Regions from separate parts of the Paenibacillus sp. FSL R5-0810 genome, predicted to be linked through region 2. Evidence: a T-box and tRNA genes for the amino acid it is inferred to sense, from the RefSeq annotation. Region 2 holds a T-box; the other holds one or more tRNA genes.

Region 1 (16,176 bases), 3.3 Mb from region 2:
GGTATCATGCATGCCTCGGAGCGGCCGAACCAGCGGTAACGGTTCTTGGCCACGATGCGGTACGCACGGTCCCGGATCGGACGAGGCACGATGATCATCGCATAGGCGAGCGGCCACGGAAAGCGGAGCCGCCGGGCAATGCGCAGCGCCCCCTGCGACCGGGTGTAGTACTTTCCTTTTTCAATCAGCACCATCGTATCCCCGCCATCCGGCGTCAGTCCTCCCTGCTCCAGCAGTGACTGCCCGATCTCCGATTGGAGCGATGCGAACCGGAAATGGCCGGCTGGATCCCGCTGGATAATAAATCGGGTCAAGCCCTGGCACAAGTGACACACCCCGTCAATCAACACGATGGCGTATTCTTCGTTATCCTTGCCCGCCTTCTTCATAATCAACCTGCCCTCCTTTGGTTACGATGCGACCCTAAAACTCGCCCAATAAGAAAAAACGCAGGAAAATTCCCGCGCTTCATCATGCGTCGCCTTATTCAGATTCGACCGCTTTGCTCAACCACTCGCCGTCTCTCATCTGCTGATCGAAATCATCTGAAAATTTATCCATGCATTTACAAATGAAATCCTTGCGGCATACTGGGCATGGCACTTTCCCAAGCCGGCTCAGCGCCGTCATCTTCCACTCAGGAAACCGGTTGTAGAACACGCGGCAATCCGTTCCGTCAGCCAAATGGATAATGAATTCGTACAACCCTTCCTTCTCATTGCTCCCAGCTTTGGTTACATCTGTAATCTGCGGTTTGTATGGCATGTCATCACCCGTTTATATTGATTTGTAATTGCTTATGACTGGTTGTACTTTCTGGTACTTAGTCATATTAAAGAATTTTAAAGGCGATGTCAACCGAAGAACACATCGAGGATTGAGCCGATTTGGCCGCGCTTTTTCCCCTCCAAAATATCCGGATTAAACACTTCCACATACCCGCAGTGGGTGCAGGATACAAACAGGAAATGATTGTGTTGAATATCGAACAGCTTGCTGAGCCCCGCTCCCGACATGGATACTTCCTTCGTCTCGCACTGAGTTCCGCGGCATTTGCTGCAGACAAACCGTTCAGCGATCATCTCTTCAATACGCATAGTATGCGCTCCTTTCAAGCTGCCTTTTAATAACGGAATACGGCGAAGTATGGAAAAAGTTCCATATTGTTATGCAATAAAAAGGGGATTATCCCTCATGGAGGACAATCCCCTTCTATTCAATCGTCAGATTACGTTCAGCTCCACATCGATGTTTCCTCGCGTCGCTTTGGAATACGGACAGAACGCATGCGCCTTTTTTGCAAGCTCCTCGGCCTGGCTCCGCTCGATTCCCGGCATCTCAATCTTCAGCTTCACGGCCAGCTTAAAGCCATCGTCCGTTTCATCCTTGCCGATCATCACCTGAGAATGGATGGTCACGTCTTTGAGCGTTACCCCTTCCTTGCGGGCGATATTGGCCAGCGCGCTTTCGTAGCAAGCCCCATATCCCGCTGCGAACAATTGCTCCGGATTGGTTCCTTCCCCTCCGGGTCCGCCAAGCTCCTTCGGCATGCTAAGCTTATGATTAAGAGCTCCGTCGGACGACTGGATCGAGCCCTCGCGTCCACCAACAACCTTCACGTCAGCCGTGTACAATGGTTTCATAACTCGCCTCACTCCTTCATGCCCTATTATGAACGCTACAATAAGACTTTAAACTTGTGGCACAAATTGAAACGGTATGTAAAGGCTTTGTCGGCACAGGAAAGAGTCAAACCGGGGCGTTCGAGACAACAAAAAAAGCCGATGCCCAAGCTTACGCTTGAACAACAGCTTCTTATGCCGATTCAATCATAATGCGGTAGAGAGGACTCGAACCTCCACGGGTATACACCCACTACCCCCTCAAGATAGCGTGTCTGCCATTCCACCACTACCGCATATAATAAAGAAGTTCTTCAGCAGAACATTCCCTATTATATAGCCATAATCCACAATTGTAAAGATCCAATTATTTCCCGCACGCCATAGCCTTGACGCTAAGTCTTCTCGTTTCGCTTATCCCTGCGGTAAGCCGAAAACTCAAGGTACTCCCGGATGAACTCCTTCTCGCGCTCTTCGAGACCCGACAGCGCGGATAGCGCCGTTTCCGCCTCATATTCCTCTCTCGTTTCATTCACCCGGGTGGTGGGCTTGCCCTTCCCGATAATCAACCAGTCCAGGCTAACGGAGAAAAATGCTGCTATTTCAATTAATTTATTCGTACTCGGCGTTGTTTTCCCTCGCTTCCAGTCACCAAAATTCCCTGTGCTGATCCCGAGGGTTTCACAGAACGCCTTCTTCGTCATACCCCGGCTTTCTATCAGATGTTCGATTCGTTGGTAAATAGACTGCATCAAACAACCGCCTTCCTGATTCTCTTTCCAAGAAAAATTACTTAAATACGTATTTTCCTCTTGCAAAACAACTTAAATACGTGTATAATCTATCTATGTTGCCTAAATTATACCATAGGACCCATGGATCGTTGTACCTTTTACCCATGAGTCTATTTCGTAAGAGGAGCGAACCCTTTTGCCCTACGATACCATGAGCACAGCTTGGAACTATGCCGTCCATGCCTTGAACAGAGGCTTAATGATCATTACGCCCGACGGCATGATCGATAAGATAAACGATCCGCTTGTAACGATGTCCGTAAGATATGGTGTCTCGCCTGATTTTCAATGGCAGGGGGCATCATTTTTTGATATTATGCCCTGGTGCTTTGGGGAGGTCGATTTCGGCAGCTTGGACGGTGAACATTATTTATCCTCGGTCAGAGCCGTTCTGGAAGGAAGCCGGCCGGATTGCGTCCTGGAGTATTCGGTCTCCCGGAACCGTAAAGTATTCTGGGTGCTATGCGAGGTCCAGCCGCTGTCCGAAAGCAGCGATAATTTCATTCACGGCGCCATCCTTTCCTTTACCGACATTACAAAGTATAAAGAGCGGCAAATCCTGCTCGAGCAGACGCTTGCCCGCAGCCTTCCGCTCCCGGAGCACATCCCCATCTGCGCCGTATGCAAGCATGTCAGCCAGGAAGAGACATGGGAACCGGTTGAAAGCTATCTTGAGAGACGCCTTCCCGTCGAATTTACGCACGATATTTGTCCCGAATGCATCCGCAGGCTCTATCCGAAATATTCCTCCGCGCTGGACGATGACCATGCCGGAGAAACGGAGGAATAACCACGCTCATCGTTCTCCTCGCTTTTCGTACATTCGCCATTCCCGAAGTTCGCCACCCTGGCGGCCTGCAGCCTATGCGGGCGGATTCAAATACGAGCACATTATAAAAAAGCAGTATAGGATCCATCGGGTCCCATACTGCTTTTGTTTTGTTATAACTGGTTATATCTGCGTTGCTTCCTATTATGAACTGATCAGACGGAGAAGCGGGCTTACCAGGGACGGCAGCACGGATACATGGCCCTCCCCTTCGATTTCATGAAGCTCGGCGTGCAGCAAATGCCGGTGCTCTCGCAGCTTTGCATACAAATCCCTTGCGTCTTGGACCATGGCGGGCTTTTCTTCGGTACCGACAAAAATGCTCAGCTCCCGCTGCAAGTCGAACGGCTGAAGGAATGGCTTGGAGACCTCCCATGTCTTATACAGCACATGCTGCTTCCACCAGACTGATGGGCTCGCTGCAATATACCGCCGAAAGATGTGGGGCCTCGTGAACAGCGCATAGAGCACAAAGAAACCGCCCAAAGAATGGCCGAACACCGACTGCTTCTCGGGATTCACCGGATATCGCGACGCAATGCGGGGGATCAGCTGAAGCTCGATAAAATCCAGGAAGTCTTCGGCGCCGCCGGTTTCCGGCCACGGCATTCCGTTCGGACGGACGGGGAGCTCGTGTGCCGCTGCAGGCACGGTATAATCGTAAAACCGCTCATCCGTCACGATCGGACTGTCGCTGTCGTAGCCGATCCCGACGATGATGGAAGGCGTTATGCCGCGCGGTGTACGGGATTGCAGCCTCACCGCCTCCGCCAGCGTCCCGAAGGATGCATTGGCATCAAGCGAATACAGCACCGGATAGCCGCCTTCAGGCGGCGGTCCCATCGGCTCGGCCACGGATATTCGGTATACGCGCCCAGTCGACTCCGACTGCATGTTCCATGTAACCGTGCCTGATATGCGATAAGCGGGCCCAGCCGTCTCCGGGATGCCGCGTATTCCTTCCGCCGTAACGGCTTGGCCCTCTGTCCTTGCATCCTGCTCCATCGCTGCTCGGGCCTCCACAGCAGCCCCGCTGCCATCTTCGTCAAACAGCCACGACACCGCATCCGGGAATCTCCTGGACATAAAGATCGGATCATGGGTTCCATCCGGATCCATGTGGAGCCTAACCCTGGAATCCGCTCCTTCTTCCCCCGTCCAAATGCGGTATGCCTCCAGATTGCTCGGGGTCATGAACTGCTGGATTCCTTGCTTGTAGGCCCCTTCGTATTGACCGACCGACATATAGACCCGGAGGCCCGGCGGCAGCTTCTCATGGCCACGGATGAACTCCATGACGCCTTCATACCATAATGAGGCCGATAGCATGCCGATCCGGCCGAACGTATCCGGCCGCCAATACCCTGCGAACATGGAGATCAGCCCGCCGAACGAGGCGCCGACGATCCCCGTATGCTCCGGCTCCGGCAGCGTCCGGTAACGACCGTCAATGTAAGGCTTGATGCGATCGGCGACTTCATCGACGTACTCTCTTCCCCGTCCCCCAAAAGGAGGACGGCCTTCAAGCAGCGACTTCGCCGGCCATGGCGTATATTCATCGTTCCGCTTCTCCGTCGCGATCCCGACCAGGATCAGCTCTCCGAGCCTTCCGTCCTTGAACAGATGCTCTAAATAATTCAAGCAATCCATGAAGGAATCGCCGCCGTCCTGAACATAAGCTACAGGATAGCAGCGGTCCGAATGGTGATAAGAGGGGGGCAAATACAGGGTTAGTTCTCGGTCCAAGGCCGAAAGCTTCTGATATCGGTTCATAGTTCCTCCCCGGATGATCAAGATTTTCTCATGCGAAACAATAAATAAACGAAATAAGGAACGCCGATCACCGAGACGACGATGCCTGCGGCAAGCTCTGCGGGAGCAAAGATCGTTCGTCCGATGAGATCCCCGATCATGATGATCGCCATGCCGGCAAGGCCGCTGACCGGCAGCATATACCGATGCTTCAGCCCGACAAGCTGTCTGGCCAAGTGCGGAGCGATCAGGCCGACAAAGCCGATGCTGCCCGATACGGCGACGCTTGCGCTAACCAATCCGATGCTGCAGAGCAGAAGAACCCTTTTCTCGCGTTCCACCGATACGCCAACGCTTTTCACGCTCTCCTCGCTGAGCTGGAACAGATCAAGCACGTGGGCACGGCTCCAAATAATGACCGGCAGAACTAGCAGCCAGGGAATCATCGTCACCACGAACTTCCAGTTGGCGCTGTGAAGGCTTCCTGCCAGCCAGGCAACCGCCATCTCGTAATCCTTGGGATTCATTTTGAGTGCAAAATACATCGTCACCGCCCCGAAACCGGAAGCTATTGCAATCCCGACCAGAATGAGCCGCTGCGGATCGAGCCTTCCACCTTCCCTTGCAAACATATAGATGGCTCCGGTAGCGGCCAAACCGCCCGCCACGCCGAACATCGGCATCATCATGACACCGGTCCAGCCTGTCATCGTCAGCTGTCCTTGGAAAAGGAACATGAACAGCACAACCGCCATGCCTGCTCCGGCATTGATGCCGAGGATGCCCGGATCCGCAAGCCCGTTGCGGGTAACGCCTTGAATCACTCCTCCTGCCGTGCCGAGCCCGAAGCCGACGAGCGCGCCAAGGACGATTCGCGGCAGCCGGAATTCGAAGACGACGAGATCGAATTCGTGGCTTGAATCGATGCGCAGCAGCGTGCGAACGACTTCCGCGACGGACATATCAAACGTTCCGCTCGTCAAGCTGAAATAAAAAGCGGCCAGCACCAGTACAATCCCTGCGCCGAACACGAGGCCGAACCGGCCGGTAGCATTACGCACGCTGCGCCCCTCCCCTCGTTTTGATTAAGTACAGGAAGAAGGGAACGCCGATGATGGACGTGATCACGCCGACCGGCGTCTCGAACGGGTAATTGACGAAGCGCGCCAGAATATCGCACAGAGCCAGGAATAGGCCGCCAAGCACCCCGGAGACGGGAACGATCCAGCGATAATCCGAGCCGGACAAATACCTCGCAATATGAGGGATGATCAACCCGACAAAAGCCACTTTCCCCGCAAGCGCAACCGACACGCCGGTCAGAATGACAACCGCAAGCATCGCCAAGGCTTTAATGATCCATGGCCGCACGCCGAGACCTTTAGCCGTATCGTCTCCGAGCGAAAGGAGCGTTACCGATTTGGAAAGCGTTAAGGCAAGCGCCAAGCCGGCCACAGCGAAAGGGATGCTCAGCTTGATCAGCTCCGGATCCATCGCATGCAGACGGGCATTGTACCAGAGGCTGACCGTCTGTGAGATTTGAAAATAAGCCGCGATCGCCTCCGCCGTACCGCTGAGAAACGTTCCGATTACGGTGCCGAGTATGGCGAGCTGAACCGGACGCATGCCGCCCGGTATAAGCCAAGCCAAGCCGAATACGACGGCGGCCCCGATCGCGGAGCCGACTAGCGAGCTGACAATATACAGGCCGGAGGAGGCATTCGGCATCAGCACCATAAACAGCGTGACCGCGAACACCGAGCCGTCCGACACCCCCATAATCGAAGGGGACGCAAGATAGTTCCTCGTCATGCCCTGCATCAGCGCTCCCGAAACCGCAAGAAAAGCGCCGATCAGCATGGCCCCGATGACCCGGGGGAGCCGGGAGCTCCGAATGATCTGATGATCCACGCTGTTCGGATCGAAGGCAACGATGGCATCCCAGACGGTATTCATCGTAATATTTTTGGCCCCATACAGGATGGAAGCCCCCATCAGCAATAAGCATACTGCCGGGGCCATCACCAGGATGACAGCCGGCAGCGATTTCTTGAATCCCATGAACAACAATCCTTATCCGTTTGTGCCGTGATTTTTATTTCGCCAGATGCTCCACAGCCGCCTTCAGAAACTCGATCTTGCTGTACGCCGTTCCGCCCTGAGCAAGCGGATCCACGACGTTCACGAATGCCTTGCCGTTCTTGAAGGCGTTCAAATTGCTCATGATCGGATCGTTCTGCAGCTCCTCCAGCGCATTCGGTGTATCCTTGTTCTCGTCAGGAGAGAACTGGATAAATACATAATCCGGGTTCATCTCGGCGAACTTCTCTTTCGAGATCAGCTCCTGCGCCTCTACAGCCGCTACCTCAGCCGGTACCGCTATCCCCAATTCCTCATACAACACCGGATTGAAAAATACGCCAGCCGGATAAATGTACATCTCTCCCGCACGGATTCGGAGCGCGACGACCTTCTTGTCCTTCAGGCTATCGCCCAAACTCGCTTTGGCCGCCTCCAGATCCGCTTGATATTGGCTGATGGCCTGCTCGGCCTGTTCCTCTTTCCCGCTTAGCTCCCCAAGCAATCTCAGATTCGCTTCCCAGTTGGTCGACACATGGGAATACGGAATCGTCGGCGCGATTTTATTCAACTGCTCGACAACCTCCGGCTTGAATTTCGTCGAACCGAGGATCACGTCCGGTTTCAGGGACAAAATGGTCTCAAAGTTAGGCTCCGTTTTCTCTCCGATCGACTGCGCGTTTTTCGTTATCGATTGAAACATTGGGGGAAACTCGCCGGAGAACGAGATGGCTCCAACCGGATTCACATCCAGCACGATGGAATCCTCCATTGCCTCGACAGCACCTGTAATCACGATCCGCTCGGTATTTGCCGGAAGCGTGTACTCCTGATCCAAGTATTTGACAACCTTCGTTTCGGACGATGCCGGTGCCGTTTCTTCTTTCTCTTTGGTTCCGGCATCCGCATTCGCTGCTCCAGCTGGTTCCGAACCGCCGGTTGCCGCGATGCCTGCATCCTCCGATTTATTCGTTCCGCCGCCGCAAGCGGACAGCACCAGGGCTGCCGTAAGCAACAGCCCCAAGATCCATTTCGTTCTCTTCATCTCTCTCCTGCTTCCCCTTTCAAATCTCCATAGTTGATAATGATTATCATTATTGATTATGTTAAGGGATAGCGATTCATTTCGCCATGGACGAAATGCGGATTGCCCATGGATCATTTCCGGATACGGGCAGTTTCGGTAAAGAGCCTGCAGGCCTCCTCCGTCATTCGTTCCATCGCGACAGGAGAATACTCCCGCCATGGGAAAGAGGGCAGCTGGTGCACACGACCCTCCCTTACGGCAGGAATCATCAGCCACTCCGGCGACGCCTGCACCTGCTTCCAAAAAGCGAGTGTTTCCGAATCCTGACGAACAAGGAGAAGGATATGATCCGCTCCGCATTCCTTAATCGCCGTTACGCTCAAATCCTCAAGACCATGACGGTCAGCTTCAAGGAGGGATTCAAGCGCCGGCTGCAATTTCAGACGATCGTACAATAGTTCCTTCATACCGGGATGACTGTAAGCCGTAAGCTCGCGCTGATGGATGCGAAGCGTCAGGACCGTCTTCTCCTCATTCGGAAGATTCTCAATTGCGCTGCAGCAATTCGCCGTCTTCTCCTGATACGATTCGATCCAGCTGTCCGCTTCCGGCCTCCTGCCCAGCTTGTCCGCTAAAGCAAGCAGTTGAACGCGCCATCCCTCCCGGTCCCCCGGCATCACGTATATAGGCGCAATCTTCTCCAGCAGCTCCCGTTCCCAAAGCTCGACCTCTTGTGCGCATATAATCAGCTCCGGGCTTGCTGTGGCCAGCCTTTCCAGATTCGCGGATTTGTTGTGGTTCTGTCTGTAAGCGTCAAGATGCACGGGGATTTCAGAGCCAAGGGCATGATAATAGTAAGGGGACCACTTGGGGTGGACCGGCGCGGCATAAGGGACGAATTGGAGCGGCATCGCATATCCGAGGAGCGAGGTCGAGCCGTACAAGGCGATTTTGTTTTTTCGTTTTTTTCTGTATTCGGATGGAGAGAGGCCGAAGCTTTTCTTGAACTTGCGGCTAAAATAAAACTCATCCTTATATCCCACCTGATGCGCAACCTCCCGAAGCAAAGGCTCGGACCGCAATAGCAGTAGCTTCGCCTTATTCATGCGGATGCCCGATAGATAATCCATCGGGGTGTGGCCGTAGGTGTTCTTGAACACTTCGGCAAAATATTTCGGGCTAAAGCCCGCCAGATCTGCCAATTGATCCAGCGTCAGCTCTTCGTCATAATGCTCATGCATATAGTCTTTGGCCCGCTCCAGCGCCTGCCGCTTACCCTCGGATTGACCTGAAACAGATTCCGTAATCATCGTGTACAGCAGCTCCTGAAAGTCAAGCTGTGCCCGCCACTTCTTCATCCTGTCTCCGCTGTGAAAATATTCATAGAGCGAGCTGCAGGAGCTGTACAGCGATTCCGGCAGGCCGGCTTCGCAAAACTCTCCGCAAGGAATCAATACGGAGTCATCCGCCTCACGAAGGTGCCCGCTCCCCGGCAGCCCTTCATAGAAAGCAAAATAAAGAATGGCGATGACGGCATGCGCCTGCTTCTTCCTCTCTTCACGACCGGCCTTGGTCAGACAGAAGGTAGAACCTGCCCGGCAGATCTTAACGCTGCCTTTGCGCATATGCAGGCTCTGCTCCCCCGTATGGAGGAACGATTCCCCTCCCATCTGCAGAATAAGTGCCGATTGCATCGTAAGCTGGTAATCGAGCGGCAAATCCTGCTCCCGGAATATTTCAATATTCCACAACCAGGCCGTCAGGCCCCCAAATTCCTTAATTCCGTTCAGTACCTGGCTATTCCCGGCCACATCCATATGTAAAAAACCCCTATCATAAATGAGAATGGTTATCATTATCATATATTCACATAAGGATCCTTGTCCAGCGAATTTCGCTCAAAATATGTATGCCGATTTCAAACTATGCCGCCTTATCTTAATCACCGCCTTTAAGGCTTAATGCATGAGGGGGAGCTGGAAACGCTGGAAACGTGCTGCCCCATCCTATAGACACAAATAAAGCAGCTGCGTATCCAGTATGGATTCGCAGCTGCCTCGGTTGTTAAACGTCGATTTGCAGGCTTATCTACGCGGTCCCGCATGCATGGAGCATTTGGCGGGGCTTTGGAATGGGCGCTAGCACCAAACCTAATGGCTGCTAAGCCTGCCTTTTCCGAACGATTCGGCGATAATGTTAATCACCGCGGCGCTGGCGTGCTCTTGCCTCGCCGCCTTTCCGCCCTGCTTCCTCACGGCTCATCTTGCCGTCATTGCCGTCGCTGTCATTTCGGGCTTGTCCACCCTTCTGCCCGATCTCCTGGTAGAACTCACGGTCATGGGAATCGGAGGTTGCTTCGCCGCCTTTGCGTCCGATCTCCTCATAGAACTCTCGTCCATGAGACTCCGCGGTGGCTTCGCCGCCCTTCTGGCCAATTTCTTGGTAGAACTCCTTGTCATGGGATTCGGCAGTGGCTTCGCCGCCCTTCTTCCCGATCTCCTGATAAAACTCCTTATCATGAGACTCCGCAGTGGCTTCGCCGCCTTTGCGTCCAATCTCTTGATAGAACTCTTTGTCATGATTATTTGCTGTAGCTTCCCCACCTAAACGTCCTGCTTCTTCACGGCTCATCTTACCATTATTGTTGTTAGCCATTCTGAATCACTCCTTATAGGTTTTTAGAAGTTGTACTCGTCTACGGTATGATATTAACCTCTTCTGCAAATATGAAACATTATCTCTTGCGTATATGTGTAATAAAAAGTCGGGTGCATCCTCCGCATAAAGTTCATAAATACGAAAGAAACCCTGCACTGTACCGTACAGGGTTTCTCATTTCCATTCATGTATGCGGTAGAGAGGACTCGAACCTCCACGGGTATACACCCACTACCCCCTCAAGATAGCGTGTCTGCCATTCCACCACTACCGCATAATATAAAGATGAAGCGAATCGATCACTTTATCGAAAAAACTGGTGAGCCATGAAGGACTCGAACCTTCGACACCCTGATTAAAAGTCAGGTGCTCTACCAACTGAGCTAATGGCTCTCGATGACAATCATGCAGCTGCCATAAAGACTTCCCAACCATCCGGATTATGATCCGTGATGCGATGATGAAAGTGGTGACCCGTAGGGGATTCGAACCCCTGTTACCTCCGTGAAAGGGAGGTGTCTTAACCCCTTGACCAACGGGCCACTTTAAGCACGTCGCCGTGACGACAAGATTGAGTATAGCATAAATTCAAAAAAGATGACAAGCCCTTTTTTTCATTTTTTTATATTTTTTTTGCAGACACCATAAAAGGCCATTAACCCAGCCATTTCACCTGGAGTTCATGCTCTTTCACCGTATCCCCGGATCGCTCTACGCGGTATGCTTTCGCGTCGGGCCTCGAGCTGACGACACCGTGCAGGCGCCCGTCGATGAAATGCAATGCGGCTCCATCGTCTGCGGCATAACCAGGCCGAACCTCTCCTTGAAGGATCAGTTCATGGTAAGCGGGCCTCCGCTTGCTCTCTCCGTCATAATGCGGGCAATGGCTCCCCGCGAGCAAACCAAGGCCGTTCAGTTTATACAGCGGGCCGTTTAGCGGATCGGTAACGCCTTCTTCAAACCAGCAGATCGACCCTGCGCTGAGTCCGGTTAAAACGGCTCCACGCTCATAGGCTTCCTGCAGGATTCGATCAAGGCCCCACTCTTTCCACAGCACCAGCATGTTTCGGGTATTGCCGCCTCCAACATAAAGGATGTCCTGCTCAAGCACATAGGTTCTCAGATCTGTGAAATTGGGCTGGAAAAAGGATAAGTGGCACGGCGTGCAGGGCAGCGAACGAAATGCAGTATAGAACCGCTCCACATAGTTGTCCGCATCTCCGCTCGCCGTCGGAATAAAGCATACCTTCGGTGACTCTTTCGAAGCTTGCGCCAGTACATACCGGTCAAGCAGCAGGTTGTCCGGCTCCATGGAGAACCCCCCGCCGCCCATGGCAATTATCTGTTTCATCTCTTCTCCCTCCAGATGTCTATTTCCCTGATACTGCGGAATGACCTGCCCAATTAGTTGGTTGTTCGCTATCCATACAATAAAGCTTCCGGTCCATATCATCCCTACGCAAGAAAGCCCCCGGTCACTGATGTGACGGGAGCTTCCCATGGTGTGTATCTGAACGGAGAGAGAGGGATTCGAACCCTCGCACCGCTTACGCAGTCTAACCCCTTAGCAGAGGGTCCCCTTATAGCCACTTGGGTATCTCTCCATGAAATGGCTCCCCGAACAGGACTCGAACCTGTGACAACTCGATTAACAGTCGAGTGCTCTACCAACTGAGCTATCGGGGAACGTCAAGTCGATTAGCTAGTAATAATTTATCATGACTTCTTGGGGGAGTCAAGCTGTAGAAGCGTCAAACGTCCGCTGCAGCGACCGCACCGGTAACGCGCCGGGTTCATTTTGCGCTTACGCAAATATTCGGTTCCGCATGCCCCGCATCGCAGCTTGTATCGATAAGGCTCCGGCTTCCTGCCCGCCGGCTTTGCCGCCGGCAGCGACTTGCAAAACCGGCTGCCTCCCACCGCCTGCAGCAGCTGTTTAAAGTCGGGATCCCGGTGACGGTAGCCCCTCCCCGCCAGGTGAAGATGGTAATGGCACAGCTCGTGCTTAATGATCTTCTCCACCTCTTCCGGTCCATTCGCGGCCAGCTGGTGAGGGTTGATTTCGATGTGATGGCTTTTCAGAAAATACCGGCCTCCGGTGGAGGATAAACGGCGGTTAAACGTTGCTTTATGCCTAAAGGGTACCCCGAAGCTCTTCAACGAGACGCTTTCAACCCAGGCCTGCAGTTCCTCGTTGCTCATTTCCTTCATGGTTCCTGCCTGTTCCTTTCCTAGGCTTGTAAATGCTACTTGAATTTTAACTTCCCTCTGGGCTACACTGTCAAGTAGAAAGTCATGGAGGGAGAACCTGCGAACATGCCAACGATGCGTTACGTAATCCTACAGCGGCAGCATGAGCTGGAATTTGTGGAAATGCCCAGCGACTATGCGTATCAGCTCAGCGCGCTGAACCTGCGCCTGAATAAAGAGATCGACAAACTGACCGCTCCCGGCAAGCCGCGGCTGCCGATTGCCATAGCCGAGTGTGACAGCCTGGATTTGCTTCAGGAATCCATGAGCATCCGGAACGGACTGGAGTACATAAATGAACTTGAGCAATCCTTTGCTTCCCTGAATGAGAGCGAATATCCGCTCATTGCGTTGCTGACCGAAATCCGTGCACTTCAAGCTCAGCTTGAGCAGTGGTATGAGGAAGAAGGGCAATAAATCCATGTAGACCTGCACGCTTTGGGCCTTTTCCCCATATGCTATCCATACAGATGGAATTAGCAAGAGGAGGAGATACCCTTGCCGCAATGGCTCTGCAATCAATTGACGCGCGCCTTCCGCAAAAAGGACAGACGTCAGATCAAGCTGCTGAACGAATGCTGGTTCTTTTACCGGAACTCCCCGGGCGAGAAATCGAATGTCAGATAAGACGCGCCGCTCATGATCAATAGCCAAGGTATGTATGAACGACAAGCCGGACATCTTTCGTCCGGCTTGTTTTTGCATGCATGGATAATAGCTGTCCTCGTCGCTTCTTGAACAGCGGCTACGAGAAATGGCGCTTGGCCGGCCACGAGCCCTGCATCTTCCGCAGCATAATCAACTGTCCGATATGGTAGGCGTCATGGGTAATTAAGCTAACAAACCGCTGCGGCGATTCCTCAAGCTCCTCCTCCGGCAGCTGCTCGATCTTCTGCCTTAACGCTGCATGAACGTCCTTCAGCTGCTCTTGAGCAAACTGCCATGCTTCCTCGCTCCGCTCTTGAACGATGAAGGTCTCATCATTATCCGCCGCCTCATGGCGCAGCGTTGTCCCTTCAAGCCGGGCAAGCAGCCGCTGTTTGTAATACAGCAGATGCAGCACGTTCTCCCAAATGGAGTTGACCGGGCTCCCTTCAGGCTTCCACAACGCTTGCTCCGCTGTCACATCCTTTAATGCATCGAGCGCAGGCGGGTACCAATCCTCCTGATCCATCACATAATCCCAATTCTGAAGCAGCACGTCCCGTAAACTCATCCTCATCGCCCTCCCCATGATATTAGCGATCAAAGCATGTAACTATCAAATGATGTTTAGACCGTTACAACCAACTTATCATACCTTCACTCTATTTTCAAGTAACTGGCAAATCTCATGTTTGATTGTTACAATAGGAAGCAGCCAAGAAAGGATGTATCACCATGCTATGGGATGATTTTTTGAATAGCGAGTGGCGCGACTGGCGGGGCAGCGGCCGCTCTGAGGATCGGCTGGAACGTAAGGATTGGGTAGAGGAGCTGATCCGCAATCACCGCCTCCGCGTGTCCGCGTTGCCGACCGCTCAAGAGATGGATAAGCTTCGATCGTTCCGCTCCTTTCTTCTGGGTGTTGTACGGTCCATCGCTACTGGAGAAGCCCTGCACGAGAGCCAGGTCAAGGAGCTAAACCGCTGGATGGAAGGCGGTCCGCTCGTCCGGCGGCTTCATGCCGGCATGGATGGGCCGATGGCGATCGGCTACAGGCCGCTCGAATCCGGATGGCAAGGCGCCATCGCCGAAATTGCAGGCTCCTTCGCCGTTACGCTGGCGGAAGGCGAAGCCTCCCGGATTCGGATCTGCACCAACCCGGACTGCCTGTGGGTCTATTACGACGATACCCGCAACCGCTCCAAGCGCTATTGTGACGAGAAGGCGTGCGGCAATCTGATGAAGGTTCGGCGTTTCCGCGCAAAAAAGAAACAGAACGACTCGAGCGACAAGCAGGACGAGCCGAAGTAACTCGAAGCATAAGCTTAACCGGGACGCCGAGGGCACCCAGAACGGCACGAAGCACAAGCTTATCCGGAATACCAAGGCCGCCCAGAACAGCTCGAAGCACAAAGCTTATCTGGAATACCGAGGTCACCAGAGCGACTTGAAGACAAGCTTATCCAGAGTACCGAGGCCACCCGGAATGACTCGAAGACAAGCTTATCCGATGCACCGAGGCCATCCTTGCCGATTAATACTTATGCTGCGTAGGCACAAGCCAATGCTCTTTGGCCTAGAATTCGCTGGATTATACTAGTTGTCCGCATTTCCCCAAAGGCTTCCTATTTGGACTAATAAACCGGAAGGCTGACCGCCGGAGAACAACACATTACGATTTCGCCCGATTTCGATTAGGCCTTGCCTTGAATCTACGCACCCCAAAAAAAGAGGCGTATCCCCATAACAGGAGATACGCCTCTTGCCTCGACGTCAGTTCCATTTCCGCCGTATTAATTACTGATCCTTCGGCTTTCGCATCGTCAGTCCGACGCGGCCTTTCTTCAAATCCACATTCAGCACCCAGACCGTCACGTTGTCACCGACCGAAACGACATCCATCGGATGCTTGACATATCCATCGCTAAGCTGGGAAATATGAACGAGGCCGTCGCTCTTGATGCCGATATCGACAAAAGCGCCGAAATCGATCACGTTGCGAACCGTGCCTTGAAGCTCCATTCCCGGCACCAGGTCCTCGATCTTCAGAACATCGTGCCGGAAGATCGGCTGCGGCAGCTCCTCCCGCGGATCCCGTCCCGGACGCTGCAAGCTGTCCAGGATATCACGAAGGGTCGGCACCCCGACATCCAGCTTCACCGCGAGCTGTTCGGGCTGCTGGGCATCCAGCAGCTCGGCCAGCTCCTTGCTGCCGAGCTTGTCCAGCCCTACCTGGAGCTCCTGGAACAGCCGGTCCACCACCGGATACGATTCCGGATGGATCGGCGTCCGGTCCAGAATGTTCTCGCCGTCAGAAATTCGCATGAAGCCCACGCATTGCTCGAACGTCTTGGCTCCAAGGCGAGGCACCTTCTGCAGCTGCTTGCGGCTCACGAATTTCCCGTTCTCCTCGCGGTATTTCACGATATTCTTCGCAATCGTGGCATTGATGCCCGATACATAAGAGAGCAGCGAAGGGGAGGCCGTATTCACGTCCACGCCGACATGGTTAACCGCCGA
Region 2 (16,176 bases):
GCTTTTGTCGTGCAGAGTCCCGATCCCGTTGGCCTCGAGGCGTTTTGCCATGAAGCTGCCGACCAGCATGACATTTTTGCTCGGCGACACGGCGCCGGGATTGTCCGAAGGATGGGTGAGGAGCGGATTGTAGGCTTCCTGCGGATGGGAATGATAGATCAGCACCGCCTTCTTGCCGTCGGTCGTTTGTCCGTTCTTGGATGTGCCTCCGGGCTCGTTCTTGCTGTCCGTTCCTTGGCCCTCGCCTTCGCCCGGTCCGTCTTCGCCGTTCTGCTGCTCCTGCCCGTTATCCTCGCCCGCCTCTGGCGGTTGCTCGCCGTTATCCGGATTCTCGCCCGGATTTCCTACGGGGTTCTCTCCCGGGTCCGCCGCCCCCTCGGCGGTGTCCGGCCGATAATCCGCGGGCGCTTCCCCGTCTTCATTGCCGGAGCCGCTATGCAGCTGAACCGGCTGATTGGCTCTCATCCCCGGCAGCTCTCCGGCGAGCAGACTCTTCGGATCTCTCGGATTCACGCTCGTCAACAGCTGAAACACGAAGGTCGACATCTTCTCCCCGGAGAAGCTGGAATCTTCCTTGGAAGCGGCCATATGCGGCATCTCCATCCCGATCATATCAATAAAAAAGTGACTTGATAGGGAAGCGGCCAGCCCCTTCATCGAAGACACAGGCGAGCTGTTCAGCCGCTGCTCGGCCATCCCCCCAAGCCCCAGCAAAATAAAAAAGATGAGGGAGCCCAGCATCAGAACGATCAGCGTTTTGCCCATGCTCAAACCTTCCATCACATTTCGTCTCAGTCTGGCAATATTCCAGATGCGAAACTTACGGTTGTTCATATCGGAGTCCTCCTCGGCTTCAGCGGGGAAGCGGCACATTCGAAGCTCATGTCCCCGCTCTCTGTGATCTCTTATACTCCCAATCTATGAACCGGATGGAATCGATAGAACTAGAAAAGTTGAATCATTGAAAAGATGGTAGGGCAAGTATGTAAAATGTTCCTATAATCGCTGTTGGTTTCAGACTTCATGATTTATAGAACCTGGCACAGTAGAAATCCGAAGCCAAAGGCGGCCTCAAGCGTATGCTTTCGATGCAGCTTTTTCCTTCAGAAAGCTTTCGATTTTTTCGAATCTTTCACTTCCTTGCCAGCATCGTATACTTAATTCAACTTATACAAATAAAAGAATAGGGGAGAAATATAAAAGCTCCGATAGATTCGGAGCTTAGGAGCTTTATTCGGTATAACCCGCTTGCTAGTGGGTGTACGCGCCCGTATTGCCGGGATCCACCGCCTCGTGCAGCGCTGCGTTCAAGCCTGACGCTACGATATTAGCGATGTCTTCGATAAATTCATCGATCTCTTTCGGGGTGACAATCAAATCATGCCCCAAAGGCTCGAGCACTTCCTTAACGAGGGCAAGCCGCTCGCCTTCGGACAAATTTTGCAGCATCCCCATGATCTTGCCCGTCTCCGGCGCCTTCTCGCCGAAATGGGATTTCATGAGCTCAATGGCATTGTTGACGATCGTCGACGCATAGCAAACGGTTGGCACTCCAATCGCAATGCAGGGCACCCCGAGCACTTCCTTGGTCAAGCCTTTCCGTTTATTGCCGATGCCCGAGCCGGGATGAATGCCGATATCCGCAATTTGGATCGTCGTATTCACCCGCTCCAGCGATCGGGATGCCAGCGCATCGATCGCGATGATGAAATCCGGACGGGTTCGCTCCACGATCCCTTGAACCGTCTCGCTGGATTCTATTCCCGTAAGGCCGAGGACGCCCGGCGCTATGGCGCTCACTTGGCGGTAGCCGGGGGCTACACGGTCCGGCATCAGTTCAAAGTATTGACGCGTAACCATGACATTTTCCACCACCAGCGGCCCCAGGGAATCCGGAGTCACATTCCAGTTGCCGAGCCCGACGATGAGCGCGCTCGCTTTCGGACCTATGCCGATCCGCTCCATGAACGCTTCGAACTCGCGCGCGAATACGACGGATACCTGTTCCTGAAGCCCGGTATCCCCCTTCCGAAGATCGGGAACTTCGAGCGTGACGTAGTGCCCCTTCACTCTTCCGATTTGCTGGGAGGCCGCGTCGTTCTCCACATCGAGCCTTGTAATTTTAATACCGTCCTCCTGAACGACATCCTCCATCAAGCCCGGAATGGGCGGGCTGCCGGCCCCTCCGGCAAGCTCCCTTGATTCCACGGCAAGGTCGGTTCGGACGGAATATTTCTGAAGATCCAGATCCATCTAAGTTCACACTCCTCCTCATATTGCTACTAGTGTGTGAGAGGAGGGAAGAGATTATGCAGAAGTCTTGTTTAGTATTGCTTTTTGTCTACCTCCATGCTAAAATATTTTAAGTTGTGAACCATTTCGCTCTATTGAAATGCCTTACAGGAGGTGAATGTAATGCCAAACATCAAATCCGCGATTAAACGTGTTAAGACTAACGACAAACGCCATGCGCTTAACATTTCTCAAAAATCCGCGCTTCGCACAGCAGTTAAAAATGCTGACGTCGCGTTGAACGGTACAGAAATCGAGGCTGCTAAAGCTGCTTTCCAAGCCGCTTCCAAGAAGCTCGATAAAGCTGTTACAAAGGGCCTGATCCATAAGAATGCAGCTGCCCGCAAGAAATCCCGTCTGGCGAAAAGACTGAACGCTCTTACGTCCCAAGCGTAATCGTTTGTTGAATAAGACATTGGAAAAAGCCCTGACCTTCGGTTTATACCGGGTCAGGGCTTTTTGAATTGTTGCCTGGTCGCCACAGCTATGTGATCAAGCGCCCAGTCTCAGCAAAAACAGCTCGATCCCCAGCACCTTGTCCACCGCTCCGGTCTTCATCTGATAATCCAGATTCGCCAGATGGTTCAAAATGCCTTCAAGCCGGGCCGATTCGAATTTACGCGCCTGCTCTCCCGCGATTTTCACCGCATAGGGATGCAGCCCAAGCTGGGAAGCGATTTGCTGCTGCGAATAGCTCTGCGCCGACAACGTCTTCACCTGCAAAATAATCCGGAACTGCCTGGTGATCAGGGCCGCGATTTTGATCGGCTCCTCCCGCTGCTTCAGCAGCTCATAGTAGATGCCGAGCGCCTTATCCAGCCTCAGGTTGGCAATATCCTCCACCAAGGCAAATACATTCTGCTCCGTACTGCGGGCTACCAGCATATCGACCGTGGAGGTATCGATCGTTCCCCCTTCGCCTGCATACAGGCACAGCTTCTCGATCTCGCCGGCCAATGTCTGAAGGCTCGTCCCGGCATTGCGGACGATGGTCTCAGCCGCTCCCTCGCGCAGGGAGCACCCTCGATTACGTACCTGCTTGTCCACCCAGCGCAGCAGATCCTCGCCGCCGAGCGGTGCAAAGGAAAGCGAGACTCCTGCTTTTTTAACCGCTTTGACCACCTTTTTGCGTTCATCGAGCTTCTCCGCTCCCACCATAAACACAATGACGCTGTAATCGGCTGGATTGTTCAAATATTCAAGCAAGGCCTCCGGTTTGTGCTCTACCTTCCCATTGTCCTTGGCCGCAGTAAAAAACGATGTATCTCGTACGAAAACAAGCTTTTTCTGAACCATAAAAGGAACGGTCTCGGCTTCTTCGACCACGGCCTGAATCGGAGTCTCCCCCAAATCCATATGGACGATGGCAAAGTCGCGATCTTCCTTGGGAATCAGCTGGGTCTCCAGAAATTCGGCAAACTCCCTCATCTGAAACTTTTCGCTGCCGTACAGCAAATATACGGAAGACACATCCCCCTGCTTGACCGCCTTGGCCGCCGCTTTGGCATCCATCGGCGTCCCCCCTTTCTCTCTGTACACTATACCAAAAAAGACGACCCGAAAGCGATAGCGAATGAAGAGCCGCTGCCAAAACAAAGAGACCTCGGCTATGACAGCGGCAAGGTCCCTTCGTCCCAACACATCTATATAAACGCCGGACAGGATGCTCTAGAAACATCCCGCCGCCGGTCATACGACGGTGGTTGGTATAATGCTCTCTCTAATTTATCTTATTCATATCTCCTGGTAATTGTGCGAGCAATACGCTCTTTTCTATAAGTTCACATCGGAAAATATGCGGGTGCCCCGGCTTATGGCTTAGCCGGCGGTTCCTTGGAAGACGGCTGCCCGGACTGCGGCGGGGCCGTTTCTTCCACGGTGTAAACCGATTCGATCAGTTCAGCGTTGACTTTGACTTTGTACTTGAAGGTCAAGCTGTCTGGGGACCATTGTCCGGACACCAAGCTTCCACCCAGTGGAAGCCTTCCGATCTCTTCCATCGACTGCTGCTGTTCAGCTTCGCTGTTTGCAGCCGGAACCCGATAGATCACAAGCTGATCTCCCTCCGAGGAAGCCATGTATCGCGCATTCGGCGATGTCCATTGTTCCGGAGCTCTCATGATGCCCATCATCTGATCCGCCGGCTCTGTCGATTCCAGCGCTGCCGCGCTGCCGCCCTCATCCGCTGCCGGATCCTGGGCCGGCGGCTGCGTATCCGCATTCGGAGTGGCAGGTTCCTGCGGCGGAGACACGGCGTCCGAGCTGCCGCCGTTGGCTGGCTCGCTTTGATCGGATGGCGGTTCTGCCGATCCGGGATTATACGAATTGGCGTTGGCCGAATGGGTTGAGGTTTTATCATTCGATTCGACCGGGGCTCTCATGCCAGCCGCCGGATTCGATTCGCTCGCGTTCGGGTCACCGGAGTCCTTCGGCTGTCCGTTTCCTTCACCCGCCGCGTTTGGCGGATCCGATTGATCCTTGGCCGTCTCATCGCTTCCGGTTTCCTTTGAAGGCTCGTCTTCGGAAGGAGTTGCCTCGTTCATCGGAGTGTAGCCTTCGGCCGAGCCCGAACCGGCATCCTTGTTCATGATTCTCGGCTCCTCGGATGGATGCTCCGCTTCAGGTGCGGCATCCGGCAGCCCTGCACTTGTCGTGCTTGCTTCCTCGTTATAAGGAAGCTCGGCATCCGACAGCATTTTCGGCTGATAGTTGAATATCGCCACTCCCAAGATAACGGCCGCGGCGGCAGCGCCGATTGCGGTTCTGCCTGCGATGGTGCCCCACCAGCTGCCGGCTCGCTTCGTCCGGCCAAGCTCCGGCGTCATCTCGGAAGACTTCTCATTTTTCGCTGCCTGCTCATCCATGAGGCTGCCGCGTTCAAGGTCGATGGCAACCAGTTTGGGCATAATCGCATCTACCAAACTGACAGGCGGAGACACGGCCGGCAGATCCTCAAGCTCACGATTCAATGCTTTCAATATTTGAAAGGTTTCCGCACACTCCTTGCAAACAGCCACATGCTGAAACATCTCAGCCGTCTCCTCCGGAGTCAGATCCCGGTCCAAATACCGGTGCATGCGTTCCACCACCTCTTGGCAATTCATCCTGATACACCACCTTTCTGATGCTCATGCAGCATGTTCTGCAGCTGCTGCCTGGCCCTGAACAAATACGATTTGACCGTGTTCAGCGGCAAATTCAGGCAGTCTGCGATTTCGTTGTAGGATAAGTCCTGCAAATACCTAAGGACGATGACCGTACGGTGATGATCCGGCAGCTGATTGATGGCCTGCTGAATATCCTGGGCAATGTAGCCCGACATGACTTCTCTTTCGACATCCTGGCTGTCCTGAAACACCAGATCATGCTCGTCAATGGACACCGTCGGCTTGTTCCTGCGGAATTTATCGATGCAAATGTTGGTTACGATCCGCTGAACCCAGGTCTTGAACTGCGCTTTCTCTTCATAGGAATTGATCTTGGTGTACACGCGGATCAATGCCTCCTGAGCAGCATCCATCGCATCCTGTTCATTGTTCAGAATATAATAGGCCGTTCGGTAAACATGTTGCTCGATTTCTCGCAATAGGGTGATTAGAGCGTCGCGATCGCCCGATTGAGCGGCTCTGATGAGTCCCTGCTCCACCACAGTGGATCCCCCTCTCCCTGCATACATACAGACGGAAATGATGACAAAAATGTTGCAGTATGTAATCTATGAATTTTTAAGAAACTTCATCTAACTATACCAAATATATAGAGCAACGTCATCCGCCTGTTATTTCATACCACATCGATCATACTACGATTCAGGCTATTCAGGACAGACCCTCTAAGGATTTAGTCTGGATCGCACTTTTATGGCTCCGTCCTTTACGATCATTTGAATTTCGCCATGCCGATTTGTCTGGTATATCACCGATCGGTACTGCTCCAATCGGGCGACCACATCCGGGTGGGGATGCCCGTACCTATTGTTAACGCCGGCGGAGATGACTGCAGCCCTCGGCTGCCAGGCGTCCATCCACCGGACTGACGTGGAGGTTTTGCTCCCGTGGTGGGCAACCTTCATCACATCGATCGGTTCATTTAATAGCGGCAGGCTGCCTCCATCTGTACGCTCTTCCATATGAAGCAATATTTTTTGCTCTGCCGCTTCGTCCGTATCGCCGGTGAATAAAAACCGGCATCCGTTCATGTGAAGCACGAATACGAGCGAGGCATGATTTTGCTCCTTGACCAGGGATAATGCCTGGCCGCTCTCGCCGGACGGTGACGTGACCGGGGACAAAAACCGGATTTCCGTGTCCTTGCCAAGCTTCCATTCCATAAGATCCGCTCCGGCGCGATATACGGGAATATTCTTCCGAAGGGCGATCGCCATGCTTTGGCGAAAGGCGTCCGAATCGGTCAAGCTGCCATTAAAGACGATGGAATCCACAGGAATTTCACGGAGCACGGCTTGGAGTCCGCCGATATGATCCTGGTCTCCATGGGACATGATTACAGCGTCCAGCCGGTGCACGCCCCTTTTTTTCAACAAGGGAACGACGACCTTCTCCCCGACTTCGTATGGAGACTTTCGCTCCTTCCATGCATCCGAAGGCTTTCGGAAGCTGAGTGTCCCGCCGCCGTCAATAAGGATATGCTTGCCTTCCGGCGTTGTGACCAGGATCGAATCGCCCTGTCCCACATCCAAAAACTGCACCAAGCCCGCCCCGTGCAGGGACGAGGGGCGATAGCCATCGAACAGAAGCAGGCACAGCGCAAACGCTAATACTGCAGCAGCTGTCCTTCCCCCGAATCGAACGATATAATCGCTCATCCGCCAATAACCTCTCCACCGAAGCGCGCCGGACAACCGGTCCAGCAGGGGAAATATCCCCGCCGCCTCAACATGATTCAAGCGGTCTCTTATCAAGGCTTCCTTCCGTGCGCCATCCAGGGGCACCGTATCATCGGTTGGCTGTTCCCTGAACTGGCGGATCGCCTCGGCTCTCTTGCTTAATATATGCAGCAGGCCGTACAAGAGCGCAAAATATACAACGATCCACAGCAAGTCCGGCGAAGGCCAGATCGTCATCAATGCCGAGCCGTTCATCCAGCCGACCAGCCGGAACGTCAAATCGTTCAACCATTCGGTCAGACCGGCGATCCAGCCTGCTCCCCGCATCCAGCCCCAGCTTAACAGCAGAGACGTCATCCCCAAAGGGAGCACGATCAAGCTGATAACTGGCACCAACAACAAGTTCGCGGCGACGGATACGAGCGAGAATTGATTGAAGTAATAGATGGTCAGCGGAAAGGATACCCACTGGGCAACGAGGGTAACGCCGGCCGTCCCCGCCAGCCAGCGGGGCATAAAGGACAACAGCGGCATTATCTTTGGCACAAAGATCATGAGCCCGGCCGTGACGATAAAGGATAACTGAAAGCTGACGTCGACCAGAAAATATGGATTGTACATCAGCATCGCCAAGGCGGCAGCGCTTAATATATGCAAGCCGTCCTTAAGGAGCCCCCGCCTTGCCGCATACAGTCCGATCATTCCCATAATGCCCGCCCGGACAATCGATGGACTGGCCCCTGTCAAGAGGACGTACGCAGGCAGTAGGCACATCACCACCGTAAGCGAGGCTTCGCGCGTCAGCCGGAGCGTAGAGCAAATAAACAGCAGGCATCCTACAATAACGGCTACATGCATGCCGGAGATCGCGAGGATATGCGTCAGACCGAGCCTTGAAAATTCCGAGAATGTATCAGGATCCAAATCATCCCGATTGCCGATGACAAGTCCCTTCATATACCCTGCATGAACACCGCCGTACAATTGTTCCAGCCGATCCCCGAGCGCTCCGCGCAAGGAATCATTCCATCGCAGGATATGGGAGGCGCGCCATCCGTCCGGTGCCGAAGCCTTTACCTGGTCAGCCCCTTTTACCTTCACGATCCAATGAATCTTCTGCGTGCGCAAATAGCGGCGATAATCGAAGCCGTCAAAATTACGCGCGATCCCCGGCTGCTGCAGCTCGCCTGACACATGAACGGAATCTCCGCGCTTCCAGCCTGCCGCGATATTCTGTTCCGCCTGCTCCAGCAGCCGGACCTGAACCATGACGGTGTCTGCCGTCTCCATCGAATTGCCCGGCAGCTTAGCTGGATCCCGATTCACTGCATCCGGCGGCAGTATTCCTTCGATCTCCGCATGGCGCAGCGATACCGTAAAATCCGCGCGATCCCCGTCAATCGCCACCTCCGAAGAGATAACACCGACTCCTGAAATCGGAATCGACTCGGCTTCCCCGCGTTCTAGGGCCGGGACATGCAAATCGGACACGTTCATCGCGTCATGCCACTCCCAGTAAGCAGCGGAACAACACAAGGAGAATATCATGCATATCGTATAGATTTTTCCGACCCGCTCCCATTGACAAACCACAAGCAGCAGAAGCAGAATACCGGCCGCAGCCAGCGCCATCCTCCATCCGGAGGTCAGGCAGGCGATACTGCTTCCGATCACCCATAGCACCGTAAAGACTAGCAGCGGCCTACGCCTCATCATTCCGACCTTCCTTTCCCGAATGCATCATCCCGTTAATTACAATAGAAAAAGAACCCCTGCCTGCAATCCACTGCAAACAAAGGTTCTTCCCCGCATCGCGATTATTCGTTTGTTCAAGAACGTCTCTATTCCTTCACCGCCATCATCGTCTCCCGCGGCGGCTCATACCCCGATAGCTGCCGGAACAGGATCCCCTTCTGCTTCATCATGTTCGATACTTTCTCCGTATCCTTCGGATACGGGCGGTGGAATACCACCTCGACGATTCCGCTGTTGGCCAGCATGTTGGCACAGGTCCAGCAAGGCTCGTCGGTTACGTATACCGTGCTTCCTTCCCTGTCGATCCGGTCGGTAAACAGCAGCAAATTTTGTTCTGCATGAATGGTTCGAATGCACCGCTGCTTCTTCACTACCGTTTCCTTCCCGTCCTGAACAACAAGCTCATAGTCCTCGGCGATCATGCAGCCCGCCTCCGAGCAATCCGGAACCCCCATCGGAGCTCCGTTATAAGCGGTTCCGAGAAGCTTCTTGCCCTGCACGAGCACGGCCCCGACATGGCGCCGCGAGCATTGGGATCGGGTGGATACCATATAAGCAATATCCATGAAGTATGTGTCCCAATCTTTCCGTCGATCCGTATTCATCCGTCATTCACCTGTTCCTTATCAATGTCTCCTTTATTGTAGCACACAGCTAAAGTTCAACGTAAGGCTTCATCTTCTCCAGCATTTTGGGACCGATGCCCTTCACGTTCATTAAATCGGCCACGCTGCGAAACGCCCCGTGCTGGTTCCGGTAATCGATAATGGCCTTTGCTTTAGCCTGCCCGATGCCGGGCAGCTCCATCAGCCCGGCGGCATCCGCCGTATTCACGTTAATGAGGCCGGACCTCGCGCCGGCCGCAGGCAGCGAAGATGAGCTTTCTGTAGGAGTTGCCGCCTCGGTGCCCAAGCCTGCCGGAGGCGCACCGGAGGAAGCTGCAGCGGGGGGCGTCGCCGCGTCCGCATCTGCTTGCGCAGGAGCTTCTCCTTCGGAATGAGCTTCATTCTTGCTGGACTGGGCGGCGACAGGCGCACCCTCCGTTGCCGCCTTCGTCTCAAGGGCTTGCCCGCCGGACCCTGCTTCACCTCGGCTCGCCTCAGTACGGGTTCCAGCACCTCCGGCCGGCGGGGCTTCCCCTTCCGGATGATTCGCGGCAATCGCCTGCTCAAGCTGATCATTTAGAGGCTGCCAGCCCTGAATTCCTTTCTCCGGGCCGCCGGCAAATAGGATCAGTACGCAGCCCAAGGCCGCGGCCGATACACTCCATCCCACTGGAATACGCCTCATCTCTTAAATCCTCCTTTTCATGATAAACATGATTTGCTCATCCAGACTTTGAAGATTTTTCGATCTCAAACCGCAAATTCGTATCCGAACCCGTCATGAATCGCCATCCTTGCCGCATACATTAAACGTAGTAACGGTACATTTCTGCCGTAAAGCGCGAAAGGAGGGGACGTACACATGAAGGTTGGTTTTATCGGTACGGGCAGTATGGGCAGTCTATTGATCGATGCCTTCATTCGATCGGGCGCACTCCTGCCCGAGCAAATTCGGGTCAGCAACCGTACCCCCGAGAAAGCCCAGCAGCTGTCCAAGAGACATCCCGGTCTTACCGTGTGCAGCTGCAATAAGGAAACGGCTTCGGAAAGCGATCTGTTCTTCATCTGTGTCAAGCCGCTCGAATTCAAATCCGTCAGCAGTGAAATCAGGGACCGGCTTTCGGAGCATCAAATTGCGGTATCGATTACAAGCCCTGTCCAGCTGATTCACCTGGAATCGGCGCTGCCGTGCAAGGTGGCAAAAATCATACCCAGCATTACCAATATCACCGGAGGCGGAGCTTCGTTATGTATGTATGGTTCCCGAATAAAAGAAGAAGACAGGCAGCTTATAGAAAGCCTCCTGTCTTATATCAGCAGGCCCGTTGAGATTCTGGAATCGCACACGCGAATCACTTCCGATTTCTCCAGCTGCGGGCCTGCTTTTTTAAGTTTATTCTTGGAAAAATGGATTGACGCTGCCGTCGAAATGACCGGGATCGACCGCGGCACGCTCAATGCCCTGGCCGGCGAAATGCTGGTCGGCACAGGGAAGCTGCTAACGGAGGAGGGCTTCTCCCCCGAACAGCTTCAGGAAAGGGTCGCGGTACCCGGCGGCATCACCGCTCAGGCGCTCATTTTACTGAACTCGCACCTGAACGGCTTGTTCTACCAATTGATCGAAACCACACACGACAAGTATGAGGAGGATCTGGCAAAACTGGACGCCGCATTCGGCTTCTCGGTTAACCGGCCACGATATTGACCAGTTTTCCCGGAACGGCAATGACTTTGCGAATGCTCTTGCCTTCCAGCGCCTGCTTGACATTTGGAAGGGAGAGGCTATGCTGCTGCATGGCTTCTTGATCGAAGTCTTTAGCAATTTTGGTGCGGTCCACGATTTTTCCGTTCACCTGGACGACGATTTCCACCTCGGCTTCTACGGTCCAAGCCTCATCGTATTCCGGCCAAGGAACATACGTGATGCTCTCGGTGTGTCCCAGACGGCTCCACAGCTCTTCAGCCAGATGAGGCGCGAGCGGGGACAGCATTTGAACGAAATTCTCCATCGCCTTCCGCGGGAGCTCATCCGCCTTGTAGCCCTCGTTGATGAAGATCATCAACTGGCTGATTGCGGTGTTGAAGCGCATATGCTCGATATCCTCGGTAACCTTCTTAATCGTTTTGTGCAGGATACGTTTCCATTCGTCGGAACCTTCCCCGTCCACGATTTTTGGATTCAGCTGGCCGTCATCGCCGATGAACAGACGCCATACGCGGGAGAGGAAACGATGCGTGCCTTCAACACCGTTCGTGTTCCATGGCTTGGTCGCTTCCAGCGGCCCCATGAACATCTCGTATACCCGAAGCGTATCGGCTCCGTATTCGTTCACGATATCATCAGGGTTGATGACATTGCCGCGGGATTTGCTCATTTTCTCATTATTGTTGCCGAGAATCATGCCTTGGTTCACGAGCTTCTGGAACGGCTCCTTCGTATCGACGACTCCGAGATCATAGAGCACCTTATGCCAGAATCTTGCGTACAGCAGGTGTAGCACCGCATGCTCGACGCCGCCGATATACAGGTCTACCGGGAGCCATTCCTTCTGCTTCTCCTTCGAGCACAGCTCATCCGGGTTATGCGGATCGATGTAACGGAGATAGTACCAGCAGCTGCCTGCCCATTGCGGCATCGTGTTGGTCTCGCGGCGGGCTTTCATGCCCGTCTCGGGATCAACCGTCTCCACCCATTCCGTCACATTCGCCAGCGGAGATTCGCCGGTGCCGGACGGTCTGATCTGATCCACGTCCGGCAGCAGCAGCGGCAGCTGGTCTTCCGGAACGGTCTTCATCGTTCCGTCCTCCAGGTGGAGAATCGGGATCGGCTCGCCCCAGTAGCGCTGACGGCTGAACAGCCAGTCGCGCAGCCGGTACGTGACCTTCTTCTTACCCTTGCCTTCTTTCTCAAGCCACTCGTTCATGGCCTGAATAGCAGCCTCATTGTCCATTCCGTTGAGGAAGCCGGAATTGACGTGCTCGCCGCTTCCGGTGTAAGCTTCTTCCTCCACGTTGCCGCCCTTCACCACTTCAATGATCGGAAGCCCGAATTGCTTCGCAAACTCCCAGTCGCGGGTATCGTGGCCCGGAACGGCCATGATCGCGCCGGTTCCGTAGCCGGCGAGGACGTAATCGGCGATCCAGATCGGCAGCTTGGCGCCGCTGGCAGGGTTGATGGCATAAGCCCCGGTAAATACCCCGGTCTTGTCTTTTGCCAGATCCGTACGCTCCAGGTCGCTCTTGCGGGCTGCCTGATCCTGATAAGCCTTCACCGCTTCCCGCTGCTCTGGGGTCGTAATTTTGTCCACCAGCTCATGCTCCGGTGCCAGCACGCAGTAGCTTGCGCCGAAGAGGGTGTCCGGACGGGTCGTGAACACTTCCAGCTTGGCGTCATGCCCATCGATATCAAACCGCACCTCGGCGCCGACCGATTTGCCGATCCAGTTGCGCTGCATGTCCTTCAGGCTTTCGCTCCAATCCAGCTCATCCAGATCCTCAAGCAGCCGGTCCGCATACTCGGTAATTTTCAGAATCCACTGCCGCATCGGCTTGCGGACGACCGGGTGGCCGCCGCGCTCGCTCTTGCCGTCAATGACTTCCTCGTTCGCAAGAACCGTACCCAGCGCTTCGCACCAGTTCACCGGCACCTCGGCTACATAAGCAAGGCCCCGTTTGTACAGCTGGATGAAGATCCATTGCGTCCATTTATAATAGTCCGGATCCGTCGTACTGATCTCCCGGTCCCAATCGTAAGAAAATCCGAGCGACTTGATCTGGCGGCGGAAGTTATTGATGTTCTGGATGGTGAATTCGCGTGGATGCTTGCCTGTATCCATCGCATATTGCTCTGCCGGAAGGCCAAACGCGTCCCAGCCCATCGGATGAAGCACGTTGTACCCGCGCATCCGCTTATAGCGAGAAATGATGTCGGTGGCCGTGTAGCCCTCCGGGTGCCCGACGTGAAGACCCGCTCCGGAAGGATACGGGAACATGTCGAGTGCATAAAATTTCGGTTTGGACGAGTTGTCCTCGGTTTTAAAGGTTTTGTTCTCTTCCCAATACTTCTGCCATTTCGGTTCAATGACCTGCGGCTTATAGCCGTGGCCGGCTGATTGTTGATCCGTCATACTACATAGCTCCTCCTTCACTGTCGAACGGACAAGGCAGTTAATGCCGCTGTCCTGAAAACAAAAAAACCTCATCATCCATAGCGCTGACGCTAGGGACGAGAGGTTTGATTCCCGTGGTACCACCCTAGTTAGTGCAAGGCATGCTTTGCCTTTCACTCCCTTTGCATCCTTATCGCGGATGAGACGGCGACGTTTCATCGACCGACGGATAAATAAGCATTCTTAAGATCCGAAAGCCGGGTTCGCGCCGCTGCTCAGAGGCGAGTTCATCCCTTGCGTCAACCGGCTTCCACCAAATGCACCGGCTCTCTGCATGATCGCATGCGGAACTACTAGTCCCCATCATTGCATTACTATGATTTCCATTTTAATGTGGCTATTATACCCAAAAAACCGCGCCAAGTCAACGGAGTTCGCCCTGGGACTTGCGGTAATGCTCCGGCGCCGTTCCGACCATCGTCTTGAACATCCGGCTGAAATGGGCCAAATGCTTGAAGCCGGCCGCCCGGCTGACATCCGTAATGCTCATATGGGGGTGCAGTCTCAGCAGGATTTTGGCCTGGTTAATTCTTCGGTGGTACACATATTTGAATACGGTCGTTCCGGTGACCTCCTTGAACAAAGAGGACAAGTAATGCTTCGTAAGATGCATGTCCCTGGCAATTCGGTCCAGCGTCAAATCCTCCATGTAATGCTCTTCCACAAACGAGACGACGTGCTGTACATGACGCTCCTTATCGGAGATCGAATCCTGCTGCTGCACTTCGCTTTGACACCAGCCCGCAATGACGTACAGCATTTCCTGAAGCCGAAGCTTCAATCGCTCCTGCTTGAAAGCAGCTTCCGCCCCCCGCAGCCGGTTCATATCCTCCAGCAGCCGCTCAAACTCTTCCCTCCTCTGCCCAGTCAGCGTCATCCGGTGATTGCGCAGCGTTTCGAAGGGATCCAGCAGGACCGATCTTGCCGATTCGGGCAGCTCCCTGCACACCCAGGCGGGATCGAAATGGATAATGCTCCGGACATAGCGCGAACCCGGCTCCACATTCGGGCAATGCAGCGTCAACCCGTTCATCAGGAGCAGGTCCCCGGGCTTCAGCGCAAAAACGGAGTCTCCGATCAGATACGTGCAGCGTCCTTCATGAAAATAATAAATTTCGTAAAAAGCGTGGGAGTGGAAAGTCCCGCCGGATAAAGGCCGGTCATTATAGCAGCCGAGTTCAATCGGTTCCCTCAGCAGCATCCGGTCAAAGCCCGGCATCCAGGATGGTGGAGTCGTCAACCGCGAAGACATGTGGGAATCCCCCTTATCGAGGTTATGAATCAATTCCCCGGGAATTTTGGCGGGGTCTCCCTTTATTATAATGGATTTATCCGATCCGCACGGCTAAGTTTTGGGCCTTGACGCACAGCTCTCCCGCTTTGAAGGCATGCTCCTGGGTCATGGCGCGCTCCGTCCGCTCCAGGCAATCGAGAATCAGCTCACCGAAGAACGGATAGCCGACCTTCCCCTTCAGCTCCATATGGAACTCCCCGTCCTTGTTCACCAAGTACAGATGATCGCCATGCGGGTGTCTGGCAATGTCGATATACTTGCGAAGCTCAATATATCCGTCCGTTCCCAGGATGAAGGTTCTGCCGTCGCCCCATGTCCCGAGTCCCTCCGGCGTCAGCCAGTCGACCCTGAAATAATTCGTCGCCCCGTTGTCGCCAAGCAGCGTGGCATCCCCGAAATCCTCGAGCTCCGGATACATCGGATTCGCATAATTGCCGACCTTGCTGCTCAGCACCTGGGCATCCCTGCAGCCTGCATAAAATAAAAACTGCTCGATCTGGTGGGAGCCGATATCGCATAAAATGCCCCCGTACTGCTCATGGCGGAAAAACCAATCGGGACGCGATGCCGCATTCAACCGATGCGGGCCTGTGCCGAGCACCTGAACCACCCTGCCGATCGCTCCATCCTGAATCAAGCGGCCGGCATGAACCGCGCTCTCCACATGAAGTCGTTCGCTGTAGTAAACCATGTATTTTCTGCCGGTTTCCGCCGCTTTCGCCCTGGCGGCCTCTACCTGCTCCAGCGTCGTAAACGGCGTTTTGTCGGTAAAATAATCCTTGCCATGCGACATCACCTTGAGCCCGAGCCCGCAGCGTTCCGAAGGGATCGCCGCAGCCGCGACCAGCTTTACCTCCGGAGCCTCCAATATTTGCGCTTCGGAGGAAGCCGGCCGTACGCCGGGGTATGCCTCGCAGAATGCTTTTACCTTCCCAGGGTCCGGGTCGTACACCCATTTCAGCGTGGCCCCCGCTTCGATAAGACCGTTGCACATGCCGTAAATATGTCCATGCTCCAATGACATGGCCGCGATCGTGAATTCCCCGGGCTTGCAGACCGGCTGGGCTTTGCCTACCGGCGCATATCGCATTCCATCACTCCGGTTCATATTGCTGCCTCCCCTATTTCTTGTATTTAGTAGGTTCCGAATGTTTTGCTCATATCGAAAGGGCCGATCTCCCGCACCGTCTTCTCTCCGGTCGAGGCGGCGATCCG

What was found. The T-box of region 2 lies ahead of leuS (leucine--tRNA ligase). A T-box ahead of a tRNA ligase gene usually reads a tRNA of that ligase, here a tRNA-Leu.
Region 1: it encodes a tRNA-Leu, which carries the amino acid that the T-box ahead of leuS (leucine--tRNA ligase) is inferred to sense. The anticodon was not compared.

Annotation. Positions count from the first base shown of each region.
Region 1 covers NZ_JBBOCF010000001.1:6,416,421-6,432,596, reverse strand. Annotated here, with positions in the region: gene MKX76_RS28850 (thiol-disulfide oxidoreductase DCC family protein) at 1-389, opposite strand, end outside; gene MKX76_RS28845 (hypothetical protein) at 484-765, opposite strand; gene MKX76_RS28840 (zinc ribbon domain-containing protein) at 855-1,097, opposite strand; gene MKX76_RS28835 (organic hydroperoxide resistance protein) at 1,224-1,643, opposite strand; tRNA gene MKX76_RS28830 (tRNA-Leu) at 1,836-1,918, opposite strand; gene MKX76_RS28825 (helix-turn-helix domain-containing protein) at 2,018-2,374, opposite strand; gene MKX76_RS28820 (PAS domain-containing protein) at 2,553-3,206, shown strand; gene MKX76_RS28815 (alpha/beta hydrolase) at 3,390-5,018, opposite strand; gene MKX76_RS28810 (FecCD family ABC transporter permease) at 5,036-6,058, opposite strand; gene MKX76_RS28805 (FecCD family ABC transporter permease) at 6,051-7,058, opposite strand; gene MKX76_RS28800 (ABC transporter substrate-binding protein) at 7,093-8,121, opposite strand; gene MKX76_RS28795 (AraC family transcriptional regulator) at 8,235-9,920, opposite strand; gene MKX76_RS28790 (KGG domain-containing protein) at 10,300-10,758, opposite strand; tRNA gene MKX76_RS28785 (tRNA-Leu) at 10,953-11,035, opposite strand; tRNA gene MKX76_RS28780 (tRNA-Lys) at 11,079-11,154, opposite strand; tRNA gene MKX76_RS28775 (tRNA-Glu) at 11,229-11,303, opposite strand; gene MKX76_RS28770 (Type 1 glutamine amidotransferase-like domain-containing protein) at 11,417-12,112, opposite strand; tRNA gene MKX76_RS28765 (tRNA-Ser) at 12,277-12,365, opposite strand; tRNA gene MKX76_RS28760 (tRNA-Asn) at 12,372-12,447, opposite strand; gene MKX76_RS28755 (SprT family protein) at 12,478-12,963, opposite strand; gene MKX76_RS28750 (hydrolase/acyltransferase) at 13,078-13,428, shown strand; gene cmpA (cortex morphogenetic protein CmpA) at 13,510-13,638, shown strand; gene MKX76_RS28740 (DinB family protein) at 13,757-14,227, opposite strand; gene MKX76_RS28735 (CGNR zinc finger domain-containing protein) at 14,392-14,967, shown strand; gene MKX76_RS28730 (Tex family protein) at 15,454-16,176, opposite strand, start outside.
Region 2 covers NZ_JBBOCF010000001.1:3,119,459-3,135,634, forward strand. Annotated here, with positions in the region: gene MKX76_RS14180 (stage II sporulation protein P) at 1-834, opposite strand, end outside; gene gpr (GPR endopeptidase) at 1,252-2,253, opposite strand; gene rpsT (30S ribosomal protein S20) at 2,416-2,688, shown strand; gene holA (DNA polymerase III subunit delta) at 2,785-3,804, opposite strand; gene MKX76_RS14200 (anti-sigma factor family protein) at 4,104-5,396, opposite strand; gene MKX76_RS14205 (RNA polymerase sigma factor) at 5,393-5,941, opposite strand; gene MKX76_RS14210 (ComEC/Rec2 family competence protein) at 6,125-8,854, opposite strand; gene MKX76_RS14215 (deoxycytidylate deaminase) at 8,980-9,498, opposite strand; gene MKX76_RS14220 (ComEA family DNA-binding protein) at 9,548-10,183, opposite strand; gene comER (late competence protein ComER) at 10,361-11,203, shown strand; gene leuS (leucine--tRNA ligase) at 11,184-13,625, opposite strand; T-box leader at 13,717-13,983, opposite strand; gene MKX76_RS14235 (AraC family transcriptional regulator) at 14,032-14,919, opposite strand; gene MKX76_RS14240 (Gfo/Idh/MocA family protein) at 14,996-16,069, opposite strand; gene MKX76_RS14245 (Gfo/Idh/MocA family protein) at 16,096-16,176, opposite strand, start outside.